3 regions of the Parviterribacter multiflagellatus genome follow, and region 3 is predicted to be linked to each of the others. Evidence: riboswitches for the same ligand, from Rfam matches in the RefSeq annotation. Region 3 holds a riboswitch; each other region holds the start of a gene.
The links. A riboswitch is a leader RNA that binds a small molecule or an ion and turns the genes downstream of it on or off. The one in region 3 is predicted to bind cyclic di-AMP.
Positions count from the first base shown of each region.

Region 1 (6,542 bases), on a different contig from region 3:
ACACCGGCACGGGCCGCATCCTGCTCGTCGGGCACCTCGACACGGTCATCGGCCACGCCGACCACCGCCCGATGACGATCGAGGGGGACCGGCTCAACGGCTCGGGCACCGCCGACATGAAGGGCGGCGACGTGCTCGCGATCGGCGTCCTCAAGGCGTTCGCGGAGGGCGACGGGCCGGGGTTCGCGGAGATCGCGCTGCTGCTGGTCAACGACGAGGAGTGGCGCGTCGTCCCGTTCGCTCACACCGAACGATTCGCCGGCTTCGACGCCTGCCTGTGCTTCGAGGCCGGCCAGCACGGCCCGCACGGGGAGGAGGGCGTTGTGGTGCGGCGCAAGGCGGCAGGCACGGTGCGCGTGCGCGCGTTCGGGCGCGAGGCGCACTCGGGCTCGGCGCCGGAGAAGGGCGCCAACGCGCTGCTCGCGCTGGCGACCGCCGCGCAGGCGATCGCCGGGACGGCCGACCCGCACGGGCCCCAGCACCTCACGTCGGTCCCGACGATCCTGCGCTCGGGCGACGCGTTCAACGTCGTGCCGGCGGCCGGCGAGCTCATCGGCGACCTGCGCGCCCGCAGCGCCGAAGCGTTCGACAGGGTGATGGCCGCGATCCCCGAGAGCGTCGACGGCGTCCGGCTCGAGGCCGAGCTCCTGCGCAAGTGGCCCGGGATGGACGCGCGCGAGACCGCGGCGCCGGTGCTGCGGCGCGCCGGCGAGCTGCTCGGCGCGCGGATCGACGCGGGTTCGCGCGGCGGGGCGTCGGACGCGAGCCACTTCGCCGCGGCGATCCCGGTGACGATCGACGGGCTCGGCCCGCGCGGGGGTGGCGCGCACGCCCCGCACGAGCACGTGTCGATCGCGTCGCTGGAGCCGCGAGCGCGGGTCGCGCTCGCGGTCGCAGCGGCGGCGCTCGGCGCCTAGCCTGCCGCTACTTCACCTTGAACGTCAGCCAGCGCGAGGTCGAGCTCTTGAAGGGCTTGACGCCGACGTACTTGACGCGCACCCGCCACTGGCCCTTGTACTTGAGCTTCTGCTGGAAGCGGAAGGGCTTGCTGGCGTTGTAGGCGGCGCCGTGGATCTTCTTCCACTTGCCCTTGCGCTTGTTCTGCCATTCGACGAGCACCTTGCCGCCGAGCTTGAAGCGGAGCGTCGAGCGGACCTGCCCGACGAGCGTGCGCTTGCGGCCCTTGCCGAGGAGCTTCAGGCCCTTGGCGGACGTCGGCTGGCTCTTGAGCGCGCGCGGGTCGATCTTGCGGAACGTCACCTCGGCGCGGCCCTGGTTGCCCGCGGCGTCCTTGGCGGTGACGACGAGCGTGTGCGTCCCGACCGGCAGCTTCTTCGCGCCCATCCACGTGAGGCCGACGCCGGCCTTCGCGTCGAGCGGCTGGCCGCCGTTGGTGAAGTTGCGGATCTCCTTCGGCGCGCCCTTCAGCTGCAGCGTGATGCGGTGGACGTCGCCGTCGGTCGAGCTCGCCTTGATCGGCAGCGGCTCGCCGGTCCCGATCGTCACGTCGGACGTCGGCGACGTGATCTGCACCTTCGGCGCGACGAAGTCGCCGCACGGGCCGGTGAGGCGGTCGCCGAGCCGCGCGTACTGCTGGAAGGCGGCGTAGGCCGGGCGGCGCGTGCCGTCGTGGCGGAGCAGGCCGTATGCGTTCATCTCGCTCAGGCCCGGCGCCGGATCGCGGTGGCGGAACCACATGGCGACCTGGACGTAGGGGGTCTCCTTGAGGCAGTGGAAGGCCTCGAGCAGGAACTTCGCCTGGTCGGCCTCGGTGACGCCGGCCTTCTTCTGGCCGGCCCACATGCCGCGGCCGCAGACGTCGTTGGTCGTCGACCAGCCGATCTCGGTGAGCCAGATCGGCTTGGGATCGCCGTTGGCGACCATCACGTCGTGCAGGGCGCGGTAGCCCAAGAACGTGAAGCGCGCGATGCGGCCGTTGTCCTCGCGGTAGTAGCTCGACGGCGCGGCGATCTGGCAGGCGGTGTCGGTGTGGGCGGCGATCGCGTCGAAGTGCCCCTTGGCGCCGTGCTGGTAGGCGGCCTGGAGGAAGTCGACGTTCGCGCCCGTCATCGGGCCGAAGACGACCGTGACGCCGGGGTTGACGGCCTTGATGGCGGCGTACGAGCGCTTGAGGAGGTCGACGTAGCGGTCGACCTGCGGGCCACCGACCCAGAACTCGCCCTCGTCCTGCTCGTTCCAGATCTCGATGGCCTCGAGCGAGCCCTTGAAGCGGGCCGCCATGTGCGCGACGGCGTTGGCGTACGCCTGCGGGTCGGCGGGCGCGGTGCTCGTGGCGCTGTTGACCATGAGCAGCGACTTGACGCCGCGCCGGTCCTCCTCGGCGAAGGTGGCGGCGTACTGGTCCAGGCGCCACTCGGGGATGTCCTCGTAGGCGATCGCGTGGCGCGCCCACTTGGCGCCCAGGTCGCTGAGCTGGTCGAAGTCCTGGGCGGCGGCCGGCGAGGCGCCGGTGAGGTCGAGGCCCGGCTCGGCGGCGGAGGCGCTCGTTGCCGGGAGCGCCACCGCGGCGGCGGCGCAGAGGAGCGTGAGGAGTCGGCGGGGCGGAAGCACGCCTGGTTGATCGGCGTGCTTCCGCCCTGCTTGACCCTTTCCCGCTCCTAGAGGACGATCTCGCAGTTCTTCGTCCGGTCCTTGGCGTCCTTGGCGACGCGATCGCGGCCGGGACCGCAGTCGATGACGTCCTTGCCGCCCCCGACGGCGAGCAGCGTGTCGTCGCCTGCGCCGCCGAGCAGCTTGTCGGTGCCGAAGCCGCCGTTGAGCTGGTCGTCGCCCACGCCGCCGACGAGCTTGTCGTCGCCGCGGCCACCCTCGATCTCGTCATCGCCGGCGCCGCCGTCGAGCAGGTCGTCGCCGAAGCGGCCGAACAGCTCGTCCGGACCGCCGCCGCCGAAGAGGCGGTCGCTGCCGCCGGCGCCCTCGAGGAAGTCGGAGCCGACGCCGCCGGCCATCTTGTCGCCGCCCTCGGTGCCGATGATGCGCTCGTCGGCCGCCGAGCCGCCGCGGCAGCCCTTGGCGAAGGAGCAGAGGACGCGCGACTCCTGCGCCCGGACGTGCTCGAGCACCTGCTCACCGGCGGCGCCGGCGGCGCCCACGGCCGCGTTGTTCCAGCCGGCCGCGAGCACCTGGCCGCGCGCGGTGGCGACGTCGTCGGTGTCGGTCGGGTCGTTGCCGGACTCCTGGCCGACGACGGCGCGCATGACGTTCGGCAGCACGATCTTCTCGCAGCCGGCGGTCTGCTCGGCCTCGCCGCGAGAGCTGACGAACACGGTGTCGTTGCCGTCGCCGCAGTCGACCCGGTCCTGCGCGGGGCCGGTGTAGATCACGTCGTCGCCCGGGCCGCCGGCGATGTTGTCGACGCCGCCGAAGCCGTAGATCGTGTCGTTGCCCGTGCCGCCGTCGAGGTCCGCGCCGCCGCCGTCGTCGACGAGGACGTCGTCGCCGTCGCCGCCGGTGACCGGGAAGCCCGGGTTCTGGCCGGGGCCCGCGTCGATGCGGTCGTTGCCGGGGCCGCCGTCGAGGACGTCCTCGCCCGAGCCGCCGAAGAGCACGTCGTTGCCGTTGCCTCCGAGGATCTTGCGGTCGGAGCCGAGGTTGCCGTGGAGGTAGTCGTCGCCCTCACCGCCGTCGAGCAGGCGGTCGTTGCCGGCGCGCGCCTCGACGATGAAGTCGTTGCCGTTGCCGCCGACGGAGCTGTCGTCGCCGTCGCCGCCGTCCATGACGTCGTCGCCCTCGCCGCCGTCGAGCGCGTCGTTGCCCGACTCGCCGTAGAGGCGGTCGCGGCCGAGGCCGCCGCCGAGGTCGTCGTCGGCGCTGCCGCCCTCGAGGCGGTCGTCGCCGTCCTCGCCGTTGAGCACGTCGCCGCCGGTGCCGCCCGCGATGAAGTCGCTCCCGCCGCGGCCGGACAGGCGGTCGGACGAGCCCTGGCCGGACATCGTGTCCGGGCCGGCGGTGCCGACGAGGGTGTCGGCGAGACGGCCGCCTTGACGGCCCGTGATGGCGGCGGAGGCGGTCGCGCAGACCGTGAAGGCGGCCAGCACGAGCAGGCCGAGCAAGCGGAGGCGGGAAGGCATGGTCTGCCAATCGGCACGTCAGCGCGCCAACTGAGAGGCCCCGGACATCCGGTCGAGCCAGGCCGCGCCAGGTGTGCGGTCGGGCACACCACGGCTTATGTCCCCGCGAGGCGATACAGTGCCCGGCGTTCGTAGGACCAGCCGAGCTCCTCACCGTGGTTGGTGAGGAGACGGGGGACCCATGGGCCGTTCGACGTCTGGACGGCCGGGGGCGAATCACCGCCATCACGGCGGCGTAGCGCTGCTCTTTCTGCGCGAGCCCGACAGCTAACCCCGCAGGCAACCGCCGAAAGAGAGGTCTTCAAGCAGTGCCGACGTCCGTACCCGCCCGCCGCCCACTTGCCGCGCTTGTCGGCGCGTTCGCAGCCCTCCTGCTGCTCGCGCTCAGCGCCGCTCCCGCCCAGGCCGCCCTCGGCGACCGCACGCTCGCCAAGGGATCCCGCGGCGGCGACGTGAAGGAGCTGCAGAAGCTCCTCCGCCGCGCCGGCTTCTCCACGAAGGTCGACGGCGTCTTCGGCAGCGGCACGCACCGGCTGGTGCGTCGGCTGGAGAGCGACCTCGGCCTGACGATCGACGGGCGCGTCTCGGCGGAGGACGTCGAGAGCGTCGAGACGGCGCTCAAGCCGTCCGCCGGCAGCGGCGGGTTCTCGGCCGACTCGCTGAACCGCCCGCGCGCGGTCTCCGCCCAGACGGCGCCGGGCGAGAAGGCCGAGCTGACGGAGGACGGCCTGGCGATCCCGCCGGCCAACGCCCCGGAGGCGGTCAAGCAGATCATCGCCGCCGGCAACGAGATCGCCACGACGCCGTACCGGTACGGCGGCGGTCACGGCAAGTGGAAGGACTCGGGCTACGACTGCTCGGGCTCGGTCTCCTACGCGCTGCACGGCGCGGGCCTGCTCGACGCGTCGATGCCCTCCGGCGGCTTCATGGACTGGGGCGAGGCCGGCGAGGGCCAGTGGGTCACGATCTACGCCCACGGCGGCCACATGTACATGGTCGTGGCCGGCCTGCGGTTCGACACCAGCGGCCGCGCGAAGTCGGGCTCCCGGTGGCAGACGGAGGAGCGCTCGCCGAGCGGCTTCACCGTGCGCCATCCTGAGGGGCTCTGACCGACGAACCACTCCGACACCCACAGGACGCCGACGAGGAGCTGCTCTCCGCGCAGCTCCCGTGCGTGGCGTCCGAGATCACGGACGCCCAGCGCGTCGAACGGATGCGCGCCGAGCTGGCGCGCGGGTTCGACGCGCTCTCGTCCGTCACGCGCGGCGTCGCCGTCTTCGGCTCGGCGCGCACGCCCGAGGACAGCCCGCGCTACCAGCTCGCCCGCGACATCGGCCGCACGCTCGGCTCCGCCGGGTTCTGCGTGATCACCGGCGGCGGCCCCGGCGCGATGGCGGCCGCCAACCGCGGCGCCCACGAGGCCGGCGCGACGTCGATCGGCCTCGGGATCGACCTCCCGTTCGAGCAGGGGATGAACCCCTGGGTCGATGTCGGGATCGACTTCCACTACTTCTTCGCGCGCAAGGTCATGTTCGTGCGGTACTCGAACGCCTTCGTCGTGCTGCCCGGAGGGTTCGGGACGATGGACGAGCTGTTCGAGGCGCTCACGCTCATCCAGACGCGCAAGATCAGGCACTTCCCGGTCGTGCTGGTCGGGACCGAGTACTGGTCCGGGCTGCTCGACTGGCTGCACGAGCACATGCTCGGCGCGGGGATGATCTCGCCGCAGGACCTGACGCTGCTGCGGCTCACCGACAGCGTCGACGAGGTCGTCTCGATCGTCTCCGCGGCGGCCGAGCGGCAGCTGTCCGACGGTTCTGGTGCGACATGACCCGTTTGGCGCTCCTACACTCGACACGGTGTCGGTTGTGGGAGATCGGCCGGACCGTGCGTCCCTGACAGTCGCCGCGCTGCTCGCCGAGGCGGGCCGCGACGCGCGCTCGCGGGGCGCCGAGCGCGACGCGCTCACCGGCCTGCTCGGCCGCGTCCCGGTGCGGCAGCGGCTGCAGGACGCGCTCACCCGCGCGGCGCTGGGCGAGACGCGTCGCGTGGGACTCGTGGTGGTCGACCTCGATCGCTTCCGGCGCGTGAACGAGACGCACGGGCTCGACGCGGCCGACGAGGCGCTCTGCCTGATGGCGCGGCGCCTGTGCGCGGCGGCGGGCCCGGACGTGGCCGTCGGCCGGCTCGGCGGCGACCGGTTCGCGGCGGTGCTGGACGACGTCGCCGACGAGGAGGAGGCCGCGCAGCTCGCGCAGGCGCTCGTCGCGGCGGTGCGGCGGCCGTTCGCGCTGCGCGGCGAGGACGTCGCGCTGACGGCGAGCGCGGGCGTCGCGCTGGCCGTGGCGGCGGAGGCGGGCGCGGCCGAGCTCGTGCGCGATGCGGAGGTCGCCGCGGAGCGGGCGAAGCTCGCGGGGCGCGACCGCTACGAGCTGTTCGACGAGCTCGCGC
Region 1 covers NZ_JBXPIZ010000004.1:231,831-238,372, forward strand. The annotation lists gene AC1UE5_RS10505 (M20/M25/M40 family metallo-hydrolase) at 1-917, shown strand, start outside; gene AC1UE5_RS10510 (Ig-like domain-containing protein) at 925-2,571, opposite strand; gene AC1UE5_RS10515 (calcium-binding protein) at 2,619-4,091, opposite strand; cyclic di-AMP (ydaO/yuaA leader) riboswitch at 4,221-4,389, shown strand; gene AC1UE5_RS10520 (peptidoglycan-binding domain-containing protein) at 4,400-5,200, shown strand; gene AC1UE5_RS10525 (LOG family protein) at 5,242-5,922, shown strand; gene AC1UE5_RS10530 (putative bifunctional diguanylate cyclase/phosphodiesterase) at 5,951-6,542, shown strand, end outside.
Region 1: it holds a riboswitch for cyclic di-AMP, as region 3 does, so the genes downstream of both, AC1UE5_RS10520 (peptidoglycan-binding domain-containing protein) here and AC1UE5_RS26230 (C40 family peptidase) in region 3, are expected to answer to the same signal.

Region 2 (6,542 bases), on a different contig from region 3:
GTCGCCGGTCGCGACGATCGAGACGCGCGGCTGGCGCGCCGCGCGCAGGTGCGCGCGCCCGGCGATCACGGCGGCGCCGACCTCCGCCGGGCCGAAGACCGTGCCGGGCGCGAGCAGCAGCGCGCCCTCCTTGACGTCCTCGCCCGGGTGGCGGATGTGCTGGCCGAACGGGACGTCAGCGTGCAGCGTGATGGTGTCGCCGCCGTCGTGGACGGTCACCTGCTCGACGGGGATCACCGCCTCGCCCGCGTCGGGCACGAACGCGCCGGTCGAGATGCGGATCGCCTCGCCCTCCGCGGGCGCGGTGGTCGCGGGATGGCCGGCGCGCGACTCGCCGACGACCTTGACCGTGCGGCCGGCGGGCCCGGCGAGGACGAGGTAGCCGTCCATCGCGGAGTTCGCGAACGGCGGGACGTCACCGCCGGCGACGAGCTCCTCCGCGAGCACCCGGCCGAGCGCGTCGGCGATCGAGATCGTCTCGGGATCGAGCGGCGTGACGGCGTCGAGGACCGCGGCGCGCGCGTCGTCGATCGAGAGCAGGGGGGCCATGTCGGTACCGCATCGTGGCACGCGGCTGAGTCGGCAGGCGTCTCTGCGCTTCTTCGCCCAATTTGCGGCGTTGCGGTGTGGTGTCGTCCGACGCGACCGGTATGCACCTGTCCCTATGCCCACTTCCACCCTCGGCCGCAGGCGCGCGCGGCCCGTCGCCGACGCGCCTGCCCTTGACGGGGCGGAGGTGGCCAAGGCCTGGCTCGTGGAGCTCGTCGCGCTCGCGCCGCTGGAGCGCGCCGCGCGGCTGCCGGGGCCGCGTTTCGCCGACGACGCGCCGCGCCTCTGCGCCGCGCTCGCAGCCGCGCTGGCGAGCGACGCGGCGCTCGACGACCTGGAGCCCGGCGGTGCGCTGGCGCCCCTGGCCGCCGGCGCGGGGCACCTCGCCGCCGCGCCCGCGCCGCTCGACGCGGTCGCGGCGCTGGACGCGCTGCGCTCGGTCGTATGGGCGGCGGTGCTCGGCGCGCTCGACCGGCCCGTGCCCGCGCAGGTGGGGGAGCTGGCCGACCGCCTCGCGACGGTCATCGCCACCGTGTCGGCGGCGACGCTGGAGTCGCCGCACCCGCTCGGGCCCGCGCGCCCGGGCGACCGTGGGCCGCTCGCCGCGGTGCTGCGCGGGGCCGACGACGAGCCTGCCGCGCCCGCGGGGGACGCGCGGCCGGGCGGGGAGGCGGACGACCCGCACCCCGGCGTGTACGTCGAGGACCTCGGCGGCGAGGTCGATCTCCCGCCCTTCCCGCACCAGCCGGCGCCTGCCGCCGCGGCGCCCCCGGCTCCTCCGCCGCCCGCCGCGCCAGTACGTGAGGAGCCACCGGCGCCCGCACCCGCCACCGCGCAGGTCGAGGTGGAGCCGGTGGAGCACCGGCCCCCGCGCACCGGCGACGTGCTCGCCCGGATCGAGTCCGCGCTGCGCGAGGCGGCGACCGCCACGGACCCGCTCGCCGAGGCTGCCCAGCGGCTGCGCTCGCTCGCGTTCGACGACGACGAGGACCTCGACCCCTTCGACGCCGCCGCGGAGCGGCTGCGGGCCGACACGCCGCCGGTCGACGAGCCGCGCATCCGCCGCCTCCACCACGGCGTCGAGGACGGCAGCGCGTTCGCCACCCAGCTGTCCCCGTGGCGCGCGGCCATCGTCCGCCGCCTGGAGCGCCACACGGCCGACGGGCTGCCGTTCGCCGTGCTCTGCCTGGAGGTCGCCGACGCGGAGCGGCTCGTCGCCGCCGACGAGGACGGCGACGCGGCGCGCGCGCTGGAGCAGGCCGAGGGCGCGATCGTCGCGCAGCTGCGTCCCGCCGACGCGCTCGTACGCGAGATGCCCGGGCGCTACTGGCTCACCGCGCCCGACACCGACACCGACGAGGGCCGCGCGCTCGCGCACCGCATCGCGGCGGCGGTCGGCGAGGTCGAGCCGCACCGCGGGGCCCCGCTCCAGCTCTGCGTCGGCGTCACGGCCTGCCCGGCCGACTCCGACGCCCCCGAGGTCCTCGAGGGCCTCGCGGAGGAGGCCCTCTTCGCCGCCCGCGCCGCGGGCGTGCGGGTCTCGGGCCCGCCCCGCTAGCGCGCGGCGGTCGTCCCGGCGGGCGCGTCGGGGTCGGGCGCCTCGTCCGGGATCGGGATCGGCGACAGCACGCCGACGCGGACGGTGGCCGTGACGCCGAGCCGCTCGGCGGCGGCCTGCGTGAGGTCCCAGTCGCGGCCCTTCTTGAACGGGCCGCGGTCGATGACCGGGACGTTCAGGGTCTTGCCCTTGTAGTAGACGTCGACGCGCGTGCCGCACGGGAGCGTCTTGTGCGCGACGCCCACCGTGGTGCGGCGCAGGCGCTGGCCGCAGGCGGTGCGGCGGCCGAAGAAGCCGGGGCCGTACCAGCTGGAGACCGAGCCGGTGAAGACCGTGAGTTGCGCCGTCAGCGGCGCGGCGGCCGCGGTGGCGACGACCGAGCCGTCGGCCGTGCCGCGGTCGACGATCGCGCGCAGGGCGACGCGGCCCGGGGCGTCCGTCTTCCACAGCGCCTTGAAGGTGCCGTCCGCGCCGACGACGGCGCTGGCGATCTGGGCCCAGGTGGCGTCGGCGAGCTGGCGCTCGACGCGGACGGCGCGCCCGGCGTCGGTCGCGTCGACCTTCCCGCGGATCGCGACGGTGCGGGCGACGAGCGCGCCGGGGGCGACGGTGAGGCCGGGCTTGGCGGGCGAGGCGGCCTCGGCGCCGCCGGTCGGCGCCGCGAGCTGTGCGGACGCGGGCGTGGTCAGCGTGCCGGCAAGCGCGAACGCGGCGGCAGCGAGCAGCGGAGTGCTTCGAAGGATCGGCGGCATATGTGGAACGCGCCTACGGGGTGAGCTGACGGGCTCGCGCGATGCGCTACGACCTCTCACGAGGTCGATTCGCCCCAGCGCCGTCGCACCGGTGGTGGTCCGGCGGCGCAAGTGGTTCCCCCGCTCCCACGATCCGGAGACCGCGAGACTCGGCGACCGCGGGAGCGTAGCGCACCTCCCACCCGCGCGCGTCGCTCGCGCGCGCGGGTGGAAGAGCAGCGAGCGCTACGGCTTGGGGATGCGCGAGAGCAGGCCCTTGACGGCCTGCTTGCCGACGGCCACGCCGATCTGCGCGACCTCGCCGGCCGCCTTCACGGCGGTCGTGACGGTGTCGACCGGGCCGCCGCCGCCGTGGCCGCCCGTGGGCTCCGTCGACGCCCACCCGGCGGGCGGGGTCGTGGCCTCCGGCGCGCGCGGCGGCGGCGCGTCGGCCACGGCGCCGTTGGCGGGCGGGACCGCCTCGAGCTTCGGGCGCGTCGCGCGCGCGGGCGCCTTCTTGGCCGCCGGCTTGCGCGCGGCGGGCTTCTTGGCGGCGGGTGCGGTGCCGGCGGCCGCGGCCTTCGCGGCCTTGGTCGCGCCCTGCTTCGGGCCCGGCGTGCGCGGCGCGGCGGCCTTCGCGGCCGCGGGCTTCTTCGCTGCGGCCGGCTTGGCTGCCGCGGCGGACTTCGCGGTGGCGCCCGCCTTGGCCGGGGCCTTCGCCGTCGGCTTGGCCGCCGCCTTCGCGGCCGGAGCGGGCTTGGCCGCCGCAGCCGCCTTCGGCTTCGCCGCCGCGGGCTTCGCCGCAGCCGCCGCCGGCGTCTTCGCCGCGGTCGCGGGCTTCTTCGCCGCTGCCGGCTTCTTCGCGGCCGCAGGCTTCTTCGCCGCTGCCGGCTTCTTCGCCGCCGCGGGCTTCTTCGCCGTCGCCGGCTTCTTCGCGGGCGCGGGCTTGTCGGTGGTGGCGCCGGTGCTCTCGCTCGCCGCGGCCTTCACCGCGTCGGCTGCCTCGGCGGTCGACCCGGAGCGCTTGGTACTGCGGCGGACCGGGCGGGACCGTGGCAGGCTTGAGAGGACCTCGCGCTGAGGATCATCAGCCATCGGCTGATCATTCTGTCGCAGGTTGCAGGGAGACGGCCCCGCCGCCGTCAAGTGCGTTGACCAAGCCGCGAAAGTGCCTAGACTGAGGCAGCCAACTTTCCGTGGCGAGCGGGTATCCCTGCTCGTGACGGAGAACTGGACCCTCGCGAGGAACCACGTGCTGGACCCGTCCGGCGGAAACGGAACTTCATGTCAGTCGTAGAACTCCAGGAACTCGAAGAGGTCAAGAACCTTCTGGCGCGGGGCCAGGAGGTCGGCGTACTGACGTTCGCCGAGATCACCAAGGCCGTATCCGAGCTCGACCTCGACGAGTCCGACGTCGAGGAGCTCCACACCTTCTTCGAGGGTTCGGAGATCGAGCTCGTCGAGGAGATCGATCCCGCGACCGCGGCGGCCAACGCCGTCGAGCGCGCCCCGGACAAGCGCCGGGGCCGCAAGTCCAAGGCGGCGGACATCTTCCGCCCCGACATGACGACCGACTCCCTTCAGCTCTTCCTGAAGGACATCGGCAAGGTCCGCCTCCTCACCGCGCAGGAGGAGGTCGACCTGGCGAAGCGCATCGAGCGCGGCGACCTGGACGCGAAGCAGAAGATGGTCGAGTCGAACCTCCGCCTCGTCGTCTCGATCGCGAAGAACTACCGCAACCAGGGGCTGCCGTTCCTCGACCTGATCCAGGAGGGGACGCTCGGCCTGGTCCGCGCCGCGGAGAAGTTCGACTACCGCAAGGGCTTCAAGTTCTCGACGTACGCGACCTGGTGGATCCGCCAGGCGATCGCCCGCGCGCTCGCCGACAAGGCGCGCACGATCCGCATCCCGGTCCACGTCGTCGAGAAGCTCAACAAGATCGGGCGCGCCGAGCGCAAGCTCGTCACCGAGCTCGGCCGTGAGCCCTCCAACGAGGAGATCGCGGAGGCCACCGGCATCGACGCCGAGGAGGTCGACTCGATCAAGCGCTCCGCTCAGGCGCCGGTCTCGCTCGAGAAGCCGGTCGGCGACGAGGAGGAGTCGGAGTTCGGCCAGTTCATCGCCGACGAGCGCGCGGAGTCCCCGTACGAGCGCGCGGCGGAGATCCTCACGAAGGAGGCCCTCCGTGAGGCGCTGGAGAACCTGAGCTACCGCGAGCGCCGCGTCCTCGAGCTGCGCTACGGCCTCGGCGGCGAGCACCCGCGCACGCTCGACGAGGTCGGCCGCACGTTCAACGTGACGCGCGAGCGCATCCGCCAGATCGAGAACCAGTCGCTCAAGAAGCTCCAGTCGCTGGCGGAGGCGCAGAAGCTCCGCGACGTCGCCTGACCGGCCCTCGCCGCGCCTGGCGCGACCGGACGACGACTACCGGCCTGCCGGCCTACTCGTCGCTCGTCCGGCCGCCCCAGCCACGACGATGCCTCGGTCAGGAGGCGTTCGTGACACGACCGACGCTGTCAGACACGGCCGCGCTACCCAGCGCGGCCGTCGTCGTTCTCAGGGCATGCGGAGAACGATCGTGGCGGCCTGCCTCTGCGCGCTGGCCCTCGCCGACGTCGCACGGGGCGAGGTCGTCGCGCGGCTGCCGAACGAGAGCGAGATCCGCGCGTACGGCGGGGTCGCGGTGGTCAGCGTGGCGGTGCGCGCGCACGGCCCGTACCGCCTCTCGCGCGTACATCGCGACGGGCGGGTGGTGCCGCTGCCCGGCGTGCCGGCCGACAGCGGGCCGTTCGACGCCGACGTCGGGCCGGACTCGCACGGGCGCCCGATCGTCGTCTACTCGCGGTGCGAGCCGCCGAGCTGCGACCTGTGGCTCCACCGCATCGGGCGGCACGGAGAGGAGCGGATCCGCACCGCGAGCACGCGGGAGTGGGACGAGACCGAGCCCACCGTGTGGCGTGGACGGATCGTGTGGCAGGCCGAGCACGGCAAGCGCCACGCCATCCTCACGCGCGACCGCCTCGCCGCCCGGACGATCCGGTCGCGTCCCCTGCGCGGCGGCGGGGACTTCGCGGTCGAGGCGCTCGAGGTGCGCGGGCGCGACGTCGCGGCGATCACGTCGGAGGACGATCGTCCCGAGATCGAGGTGTCCTCGCTCTTCGCGCTCCGCCTGTACGACCTCGACCGGCCGCGCGCCCGGCCGCGCGTCCTGCGCCGGGCGGGCGGTGGGCTGAGCGGCACGGTCATCGTCGGGCCGACGTTCGCCGGCCACCGGCTGGGGTGGCTCGTCGCGTGCTTCGGCGATCCGAGCGGGTGCACGCGCGTCGGGCCCAGCACGTACGACCTCCGCACGGGCCGGACGACCACCGAGCGCGGCTACCGCGCCCGCACCGGCTACGCGTTCGTCCGCGGCGGGACGCTCGAGGTGGACGGTGGCGAGGGCGTCGAGCTGGGCGAGGAGGACGAGTCCGTCGAGGACCCCGAGACGTTCGACAGCCCATGCGCCGAGGACGGCCAGGACGATCGCGCGACGTGCGCCGTCGTCTTCCGGCGCCGCCGGTGAACCCGGCATCCTGTCGTCCTGTGGACGTCCTCATCGCCGGCGCGGGCATCATCGGGTGCACCGCCGCCACGTTCCTCGCCGAGGCGGGGCACTCCGTGACCGTGCTCGACCGCGAGGGGATCGCGGCGGGGGCGAGCGGCCG
Region 2 covers NZ_JBXPIZ010000004.1:283,648-290,189, forward strand. The annotation lists gene AC1UE5_RS10770 (molybdopterin molybdotransferase MoeA) at 1-549, opposite strand, end outside; gene AC1UE5_RS10775 (hypothetical protein) at 665-2,107, shown strand; gene AC1UE5_RS10780 (septal ring lytic transglycosylase RlpA family protein) at 2,104-2,859, opposite strand; cyclic di-AMP (ydaO/yuaA leader) riboswitch at 2,870-3,014, opposite strand; gene AC1UE5_RS10785 (hypothetical protein) at 3,085-3,933, opposite strand; gene AC1UE5_RS10790 (sigma-70 family RNA polymerase sigma factor) at 4,123-5,226, shown strand; gene AC1UE5_RS10795 (hypothetical protein) at 5,402-6,400, shown strand; gene AC1UE5_RS10800 (NAD(P)/FAD-dependent oxidoreductase) at 6,421-6,542, shown strand, end outside.
Region 2: it holds a riboswitch for cyclic di-AMP, as region 3 does, so the genes downstream of both, AC1UE5_RS10780 (septal ring lytic transglycosylase RlpA family protein) here and AC1UE5_RS26230 (C40 family peptidase) in region 3, are expected to answer to the same signal.

Region 3 (6,542 bases):
GGCTCATGTCACCCAGACTACCAAAACCGTTTGACCGGTTACGCAACCGGCTATACGATTTAGGGAGTTACGAGACAACGCCGAGCACACAGCGAAGGAGCCCACGACATGCTTCCCCCTTCCGCCTGGTCGATCGTGGAAACGATCGCCACGGACGACGCCCCGCGCTACCGCGCCACGCACCCCACCGCCCCGACCCGCCGCCACGTGCGGATGCCGCGCCGATGGGGGCACGCCCGGTGAGCGTCCGCGTCGCCCACATCACCGACGACACGCCGCTCGTCCCCACGGATCCGGAGGAGGGCCTGCAGTGGCGCTCGGTCCGCGAGCACCTCGGGATCCGGGCCTTCGGCGCCAACGCGTGGGTCGGCGAGAACCCCGGCGACCTCATCATCGAGCCCCACGAGGAGGACGAGCCGGAGGAGCTGTACTGCGTCGTCAACGGCGCGGCGCGGTTCGTGGTCGACGGCGAGACGATCGAGGCGCCGCAGGGCACGCTGCTGGCGGTCACGCCGCCGTCGCACCGGGTCGCGCACGCGACCGAGCCCGGCACGGTGATCCTCGCGATCGGCGCCGTGCCGGGGAAGGCGTTCGAGCCCTCGGAGTGGGAGCTCCGAGGGCTGCGACGGGCCGGGCTGGTCGAAGGAGCCTAGGCCGAGCCGGCGAGCGAGTCGGGGATGAGCCCCTCGCCCGTGAACTCGACCGCGGCCTCGGCGAACGTCGTGTCCGCCGGCGGCACGATCACGTCCGACTCGCGCAGCTCGTCCGCGCCGACCGGCTTGCCGTGCTCGCGGATCCACGCGATGAGGGCGGCGAAGCGCTCCTGGTAGAGCGCCTCGTCGCCGGCCTCGACCGCCTCCACGACGGCGTTGTCGAGGTCGTCGATCTCCTTGTAGTGGTCGCCCGGGATCTCGTACTGGTCCTCGGTCGCGATGCGGACGATCACGCGCCCTTCCCCTCTCCGAGCTCACCGGCGGGCTTGGAGCCCGCGTCGCCGGAGCCCAGCTCGGCGCGCATTTTGGCGAGCTCGTCGTCGACCTGCGACGCGGTGGTCAGCTCGCGCAGCTGCTTGTCGATGTCGTCCTCGCCCGAGCCGAGCTGCGTGAGGTCGTCGAACGTGCCGGCGGCCTCCAGCTCCTCGACCGCGTCGGCGCGCGCCTTCATCTGCTCGGTCTTGTCCATCGCGCGCTGCATCGCGAGGCCGACGTCGGCCATCTGCTCGCCCACGCCCGTGGCGGCCTCGGAGATCTGGACCTGGGCCTCGGCGGCGGAGTACTGCGCCTTGATGACCTCCTTCTTGGTCCGGAACGCCTCGATCTTCGCCCGCAGCTTCGCCTCGTTGTCGGTGAGGCGCTGCTGCTGCGCTTCGAGCTCCGCGACCTGCGAGTCGAGCGACTGCAGCTCGGTCTGGGCGAGCTGCTTGCGCTCCAGCGCGACGCGGGCGAGGTCCTCCTTGCCCGCCGCGAGCGCCTGACGCGCCTGCGTGTCGAGCTTGACGACCTGCTGCTCGAGCTTGCTCGACTGCAGCTGAAGGCGCTTCTTCGCCGTGACGACGTCGGCGATGCCCTTCTTGACGTTCTGCAGGAGCTGCAGCTGCTGCTCGTACGAGTAGTCGAGGACCTCGGACGGGTCCTCGGCCTTGTCGAGCATCTTGGAGATCTTGGCCTTGACGACCGTGCTGAACCTGCCACCGAGTCCGGGCATGGAGGCACCGTACCATCGACTGGATGGACCCTAGGACCCCCGCAGAATCGCGCTCGACCCTCGTCCGCTGGATGGGCCCGACCGACGCGAACAGCGCCGGGTTCGTGCACGGCGGGACGATCATGCGCTACTGCGACGAGGCGGCGGGCGTCACGGGCGTCCGCCACTCCCGCAACCGGGTCGTGACGGCGGGCCTCGACCGCATGACGTTCCTCCAGCCGGTGAACGTCGGCGAGCTCGTCTCGTTCAAGGCGACCATCAACGCGGCGTGGAACACCTCGCTGGAGGTCGGCGTCCGCGTCGAGGCCGAGAACCCGCGCACCGGCGAGGTCCGCCACACGACGACGGCCTACCTCACGATGGTCGCGCTCGACGAGGACGGCCACCCCGCGAAGGTCCCGCCGCTGATCTGCGAGACGCCCGAGGAGCACCGCCGCGAGCGCGAGGCGCAGCTGCGCCGGGCCAACCGGCTGGCCGAGCGCGAGCAGATCGTGGAGGCGCGCGCCGCGGAGGAGCGGGAGGGCACGCCCGCCCGCTGAGGATCAGCGAGAGAGCGGGCGCGTCTTCGGCGCCCGCTCCCTCACCGGGGGGTCTTAGAAGCCTTCGAAGTGGCGGACCTTGAACCCGCGCGTGGAGCGCAGGTTGGGGCGCCAGCGCGGGCCCTTGAGGCCGCTGGGGTCGCCCGCCGCGCTCGTGTCGAGCCGCAGGCCGGCGATGACGATGAACGCGTGGCCGGGGTTCGTGTAGACGGTGAACCACTGGCCGGGGCCGGACTTGCCCCACCGCATGAAGCTCGAGGAGTCGAGCGGGTCCTCGAGGAGGCCCGCGGCGAGGAGGGCGTAGGAGATGGTCCCCGAGCAGTCGTAGCCCGTGTCCTCGACCTTGGCGTGACCGCCGCCGTACTTGTACGGCTTGCCGACGATCTTGTTGGCCGCGGCGATCGCGGCGTGGACCTCGGCGGGCGCCGAGAGCGGCGCGTAGGCCAGGCCGTCCTCGCCGATGATGGCGGGCTCGCCCGGGACGGGCGCGGACTGGACCTCGACGGCGGCCGTGCCGCCGTTGCCGGCGCCGGCCTCCTTGGCCTTGACGGTCTTCTTCTTGACCGTCTTCTTGGCAGCTGCGCTCGCGAAGCCGGCCCCACCCGTGGACTGGGCAGCAGCGTTGGGGGCCATGACCAGGCCCACCGCGAGCACGCTCGTGATGACAACGGGGAGTCCCCGCACGGCACTTACCTCTTTCGTCGGCCTACGGGGTTAGCTGACGGGTTAGCGCGGAAAGAGCCGGCGCTCCGCCCGCAGAAGCAGGCGGTTCACCCCAACAACATGGGTCCCCCGATCCCTGGCCTGTCGGCTAGGGATTCGGCATCGGCCGGGCACAATACCCAACCTGCAATGGATCATGCGTCGTAGTCGGCCCAACATCCGTCGACTTGAACCTCGATCCCGCAAGCTCCGGGCTTCTGCGCGCCACGTTCGGAAGCCCAGCAGGAGGAGCGCGAGCAGCGCCGACGACACCGCGTAGACCGGCCAGGGATGCGGGGGCGCGCCGTCCGCGCAGCCGCGCGCGCCGCGCTCGTAGGCCGCCGGATCGCGCCACGCGTCGGTCTCCTGGAACGCGGGCCCGGGCGGCGACGGGCTCTCACCGGGCACCGGGACCAGGCCGGTCTCGGTCCTCCCCCAGCGCCCCGGCCACCGCACCCACGTGCCGAACGGCCGCACCTCGGGCGTGACCGCGCGCCCGTCGCCGCGCGCCTCGTCGTCGGGATCGGGCCACGGCCGCCCGTGCTCGCCCGCCGCCGGGTACGAGGCGTGGGAGCCGTTGGCGACGAACACGTCCCCGCTCCACCCGCAGCGCGCCGCCCATCCGTGCTGCGCGTAGGTCGCCGTCGCGGGCTCCCCGTCCGCCCCGAGCCGCACCTGCACGAGCTCCCAGTCACCCTCGTGCCGGCCCGTCCGCAGGATGCCGCGGTCCTGCGGGTTGTCCGCGTACAGCAGCCAGTACTGCTGGAACGTGCCCTCGCCCCGCTCGCGCACCACCCGCCCGTAGACGGCGTCGGGGAGCGGCGTCACGCGCGGCCGCAGCGCCACCGCGTCGCCGCGCACCGGGCCTGCGACCAGCGCCTCGACCGCCGTCGCCCGGTCGCGCTCGCGCGCGTCGTAGTGCAGGCGCGGGGCGTGCTGGCGGAGCAGCGCGAGGTCGTCCTGCGCACGCGCCGCGGGCGCGCACGCGAGCACGGTCAACAGCGTCACAGGACGGTGGCGTTCTGCCGCACGTGGACCGGTACCTTGCCCGCCATGCTCCTCCGCCGTCCTCTCCTGGCTGCCCTGCTCGCGGCGCTGGCGCTCCTCGTGGCCGCCTGCGGCAGCGGCGACAACGACCCGGGCTCCGACCCCGGCGACGCGCCCGAGGTGGGCGTCAAGGGGGAGCAGGAGGACGCCGCGGACGACCTGGGCTTCCCGACGTTCGCCACCAAGAACACGACCCGCGTGGGCGGCGGCGACCCGGTCGCGGACGCCGCCGGCGTGGCGCGCGCCGTCCATCCGGACCCTGCGCGCCGCCCCAACGCCGTCGCGCTCGTCGACAAGGACCATTGGCAGGCGGGCGTCGCCGCGGCGGCGCTGATCGCCGACCCGATCGGCGCCCCGGTGCTGCTGGCCGACGGCGAGGAGCTGCCCGCCGCGACGAAGGACGCGATCGACGCGCTCGACCCGACCGGCTCCGAGGAGGCGGGCAACGCGCAGGTGATCCGCATCGGCGACGTCCCCGAGATCGAGGGCAGGCGCTCCACCGACATCGCCGGCACGACGCCCGCCGACATCGCGGCGCGGATCGACGCGCTCGTCACCGCGGCGCAGGGCAAGGCGAGCGGGCAGGTGATCGTCACCGGCGCCACGCGGCCTGCGATCGCCGCGCCCGCCGCCGGCTGGGCCGCCAAGTCCGGCGACCCGATCCTCTACACCGAGCGCGACGCGCTGCCCGCCGAGACGCGCGCGGCGATCAAGCGCCACGGGAAGCCGCGCATCTACGTGCTGGGCGACGCGACGATCGTCTCCGCGAAGGTCGAGCGGGAGCTGGACGAGCTCGGCACCGTCGAGCGCATCGAGGGCGGCGCCGACCCGATCGCCTCCGCCGTCGCGTTCTCCCGGTTCAGCGACGGCGGCTTCGGCTGGGGCGTCGTGGACCCCGGCCACGGCCTCGTCTTCGTCAACGCCTCGCGCCCGATGGACGCGGTGGCCGCCGCGCCGCTGTCGGCCAGCGGCACGTACGGGCCGATCCTCCTGCACACCGGCGGCGACACGCTCCCGAAGGCGCTCGAGAGCTACCTGCTCGACATCCAGCCCGGCTACCGCCAGGACCCGGTACGCGGCGTCTACAATCACGGCTGGGTGATCGGTGACGAGAGCGCCCTGAGCGTCAAGGGCCAGGCCCGCATCGACGCGCTCCTCGAGATCACCCGGATCCAGACGTCAGAAGACCAAGAGAGCGAGAGCGCACCGTCGTCGTGAGCGAAGCCGAGCACCCCATCCGCAGGACCCGCGAGGTCACCGTCGACGACGTCCGCCAGCTCAAGGGCGCGGCCACCCCGCACTTCGCGCTGCAGGTGCGCAACCGCATCGCGAAGCTCATCCGCGAGCTCCCCGAGGGCCACCCGGCCCGCGTCGAGGGCGAGGAGGAGATCGCGCGGCTGACGGCCCTGGGCTTCAGCGGCGAGGTCCGCGGCACGCCGCACGAGGACGGCATCGGCCCGCTGCCCTCGCTCGGCGCCGACGCCACGGCGGCCCGCCCGGCCGCCGAGCAGGCCGCGCACCAGTAGCGACGCGACGCCGCTCCGTCCGCCGCCTCTGGCGTACTTGACGGTTCATGGCGGCTGACCCCACGCTCGCGCCCGACGGCATCCCGGGCTCGTCCCTGCTCGGGCCGTTCCCGGTGGGCGCGTACGCGGCGAAGCTGCGTGACGAGCTGCGCAAGCGCGCGCGGCTCCAGCTCTTCGGCGAGGTGTGGAACCTCAAGCCGGGCCGCGCGCGGGTGTGGTTCGAGCTGCGCGACGCCACGGGCGCGCTCCCGTGCTCGATGTGGCGCGACGACTTCGACGCGCTCGGCCTCGCGCCGGGCGCGCTGGCCGACGGCTCGCAGGTCGTCGTCGCCGGCGGGCCGGACTACTACCCCGGCTCGCGCACGGCGTCGCCGTCGTTCTCGTTCACGGTCAGCGCGCTGCGCGTGGCCGGGGAGGGCGACCTGCTCGCCCAGCTCGACCGCCTGCGCAAGCTGCTCGCGGGCGAGGGCCTGTTCGCGCCGCAGAAGGCGCTGGTTCGCCCGCCGCTGCCGCGGACGATCGGCGTCGTCACCGCCGAGGGCGGCAAGGCCCGCGACGACGTGCTCGCGGGGCTGCGGCGCCGCGGCTGGGCCGGGCGGCTCGTGTGGGCGTTCGCTCCCGTGCAGGACCGCCACGCGTCCGGCGCCGTGACGCGCGTCCTGCAGGACCTCGCCGCGACCGGCGAGGTCGACGTGATCATCGTCGCGCGCGGCGGCGGCTCGCTCGCCGACCTGTTCTGCTTCTGCGACGAGACGCTGTGCCGGACGGTCGCGCTGCTGCCCGTGCCGGTCATCGCGTCGGTCGGCCACCACACCGACCGGACGCTGCTCGACGACGTGGCGGCGGTGAGCTGCTCGACGCCGACGCACGCCGCCGAGACCGCGGTCGGGTGGGATCTCGTCGCCGCCCGCGCGGGGCTCCTGCAGGCCGCGCGCCGGCTCGACCGCCACGCGCACCACGCGATCCTCACGCGCGCCCGCACGTTGGCCGCGCTGTCGCGCGCGCCCGCGCGCTACGTCGTGCG
Region 3 covers NZ_JBXPIZ010000014.1:5,017-11,558, forward strand. The annotation lists gene AC1UE5_RS26205 (CGNR zinc finger domain-containing protein) at 1-7, opposite strand, end outside; gene AC1UE5_RS26210 (hypothetical protein) at 225-653, shown strand; gene pspAA (PspA-associated protein PspAA) at 650-946, opposite strand; gene AC1UE5_RS26220 (PspA/IM30 family protein) at 943-1,704, opposite strand; gene AC1UE5_RS26225 (acyl-CoA thioesterase) at 1,728-2,243, shown strand; gene AC1UE5_RS26230 (C40 family peptidase) at 2,298-2,927, opposite strand; cyclic di-AMP (ydaO/yuaA leader) riboswitch at 2,932-3,078, opposite strand; gene AC1UE5_RS26235 (cell wall-binding repeat-containing protein) at 3,999-5,210, shown strand; gene AC1UE5_RS26240 (hypothetical protein) at 5,207-5,518, shown strand; gene xseA (exodeoxyribonuclease VII large subunit) at 5,566-6,542, shown strand, end outside.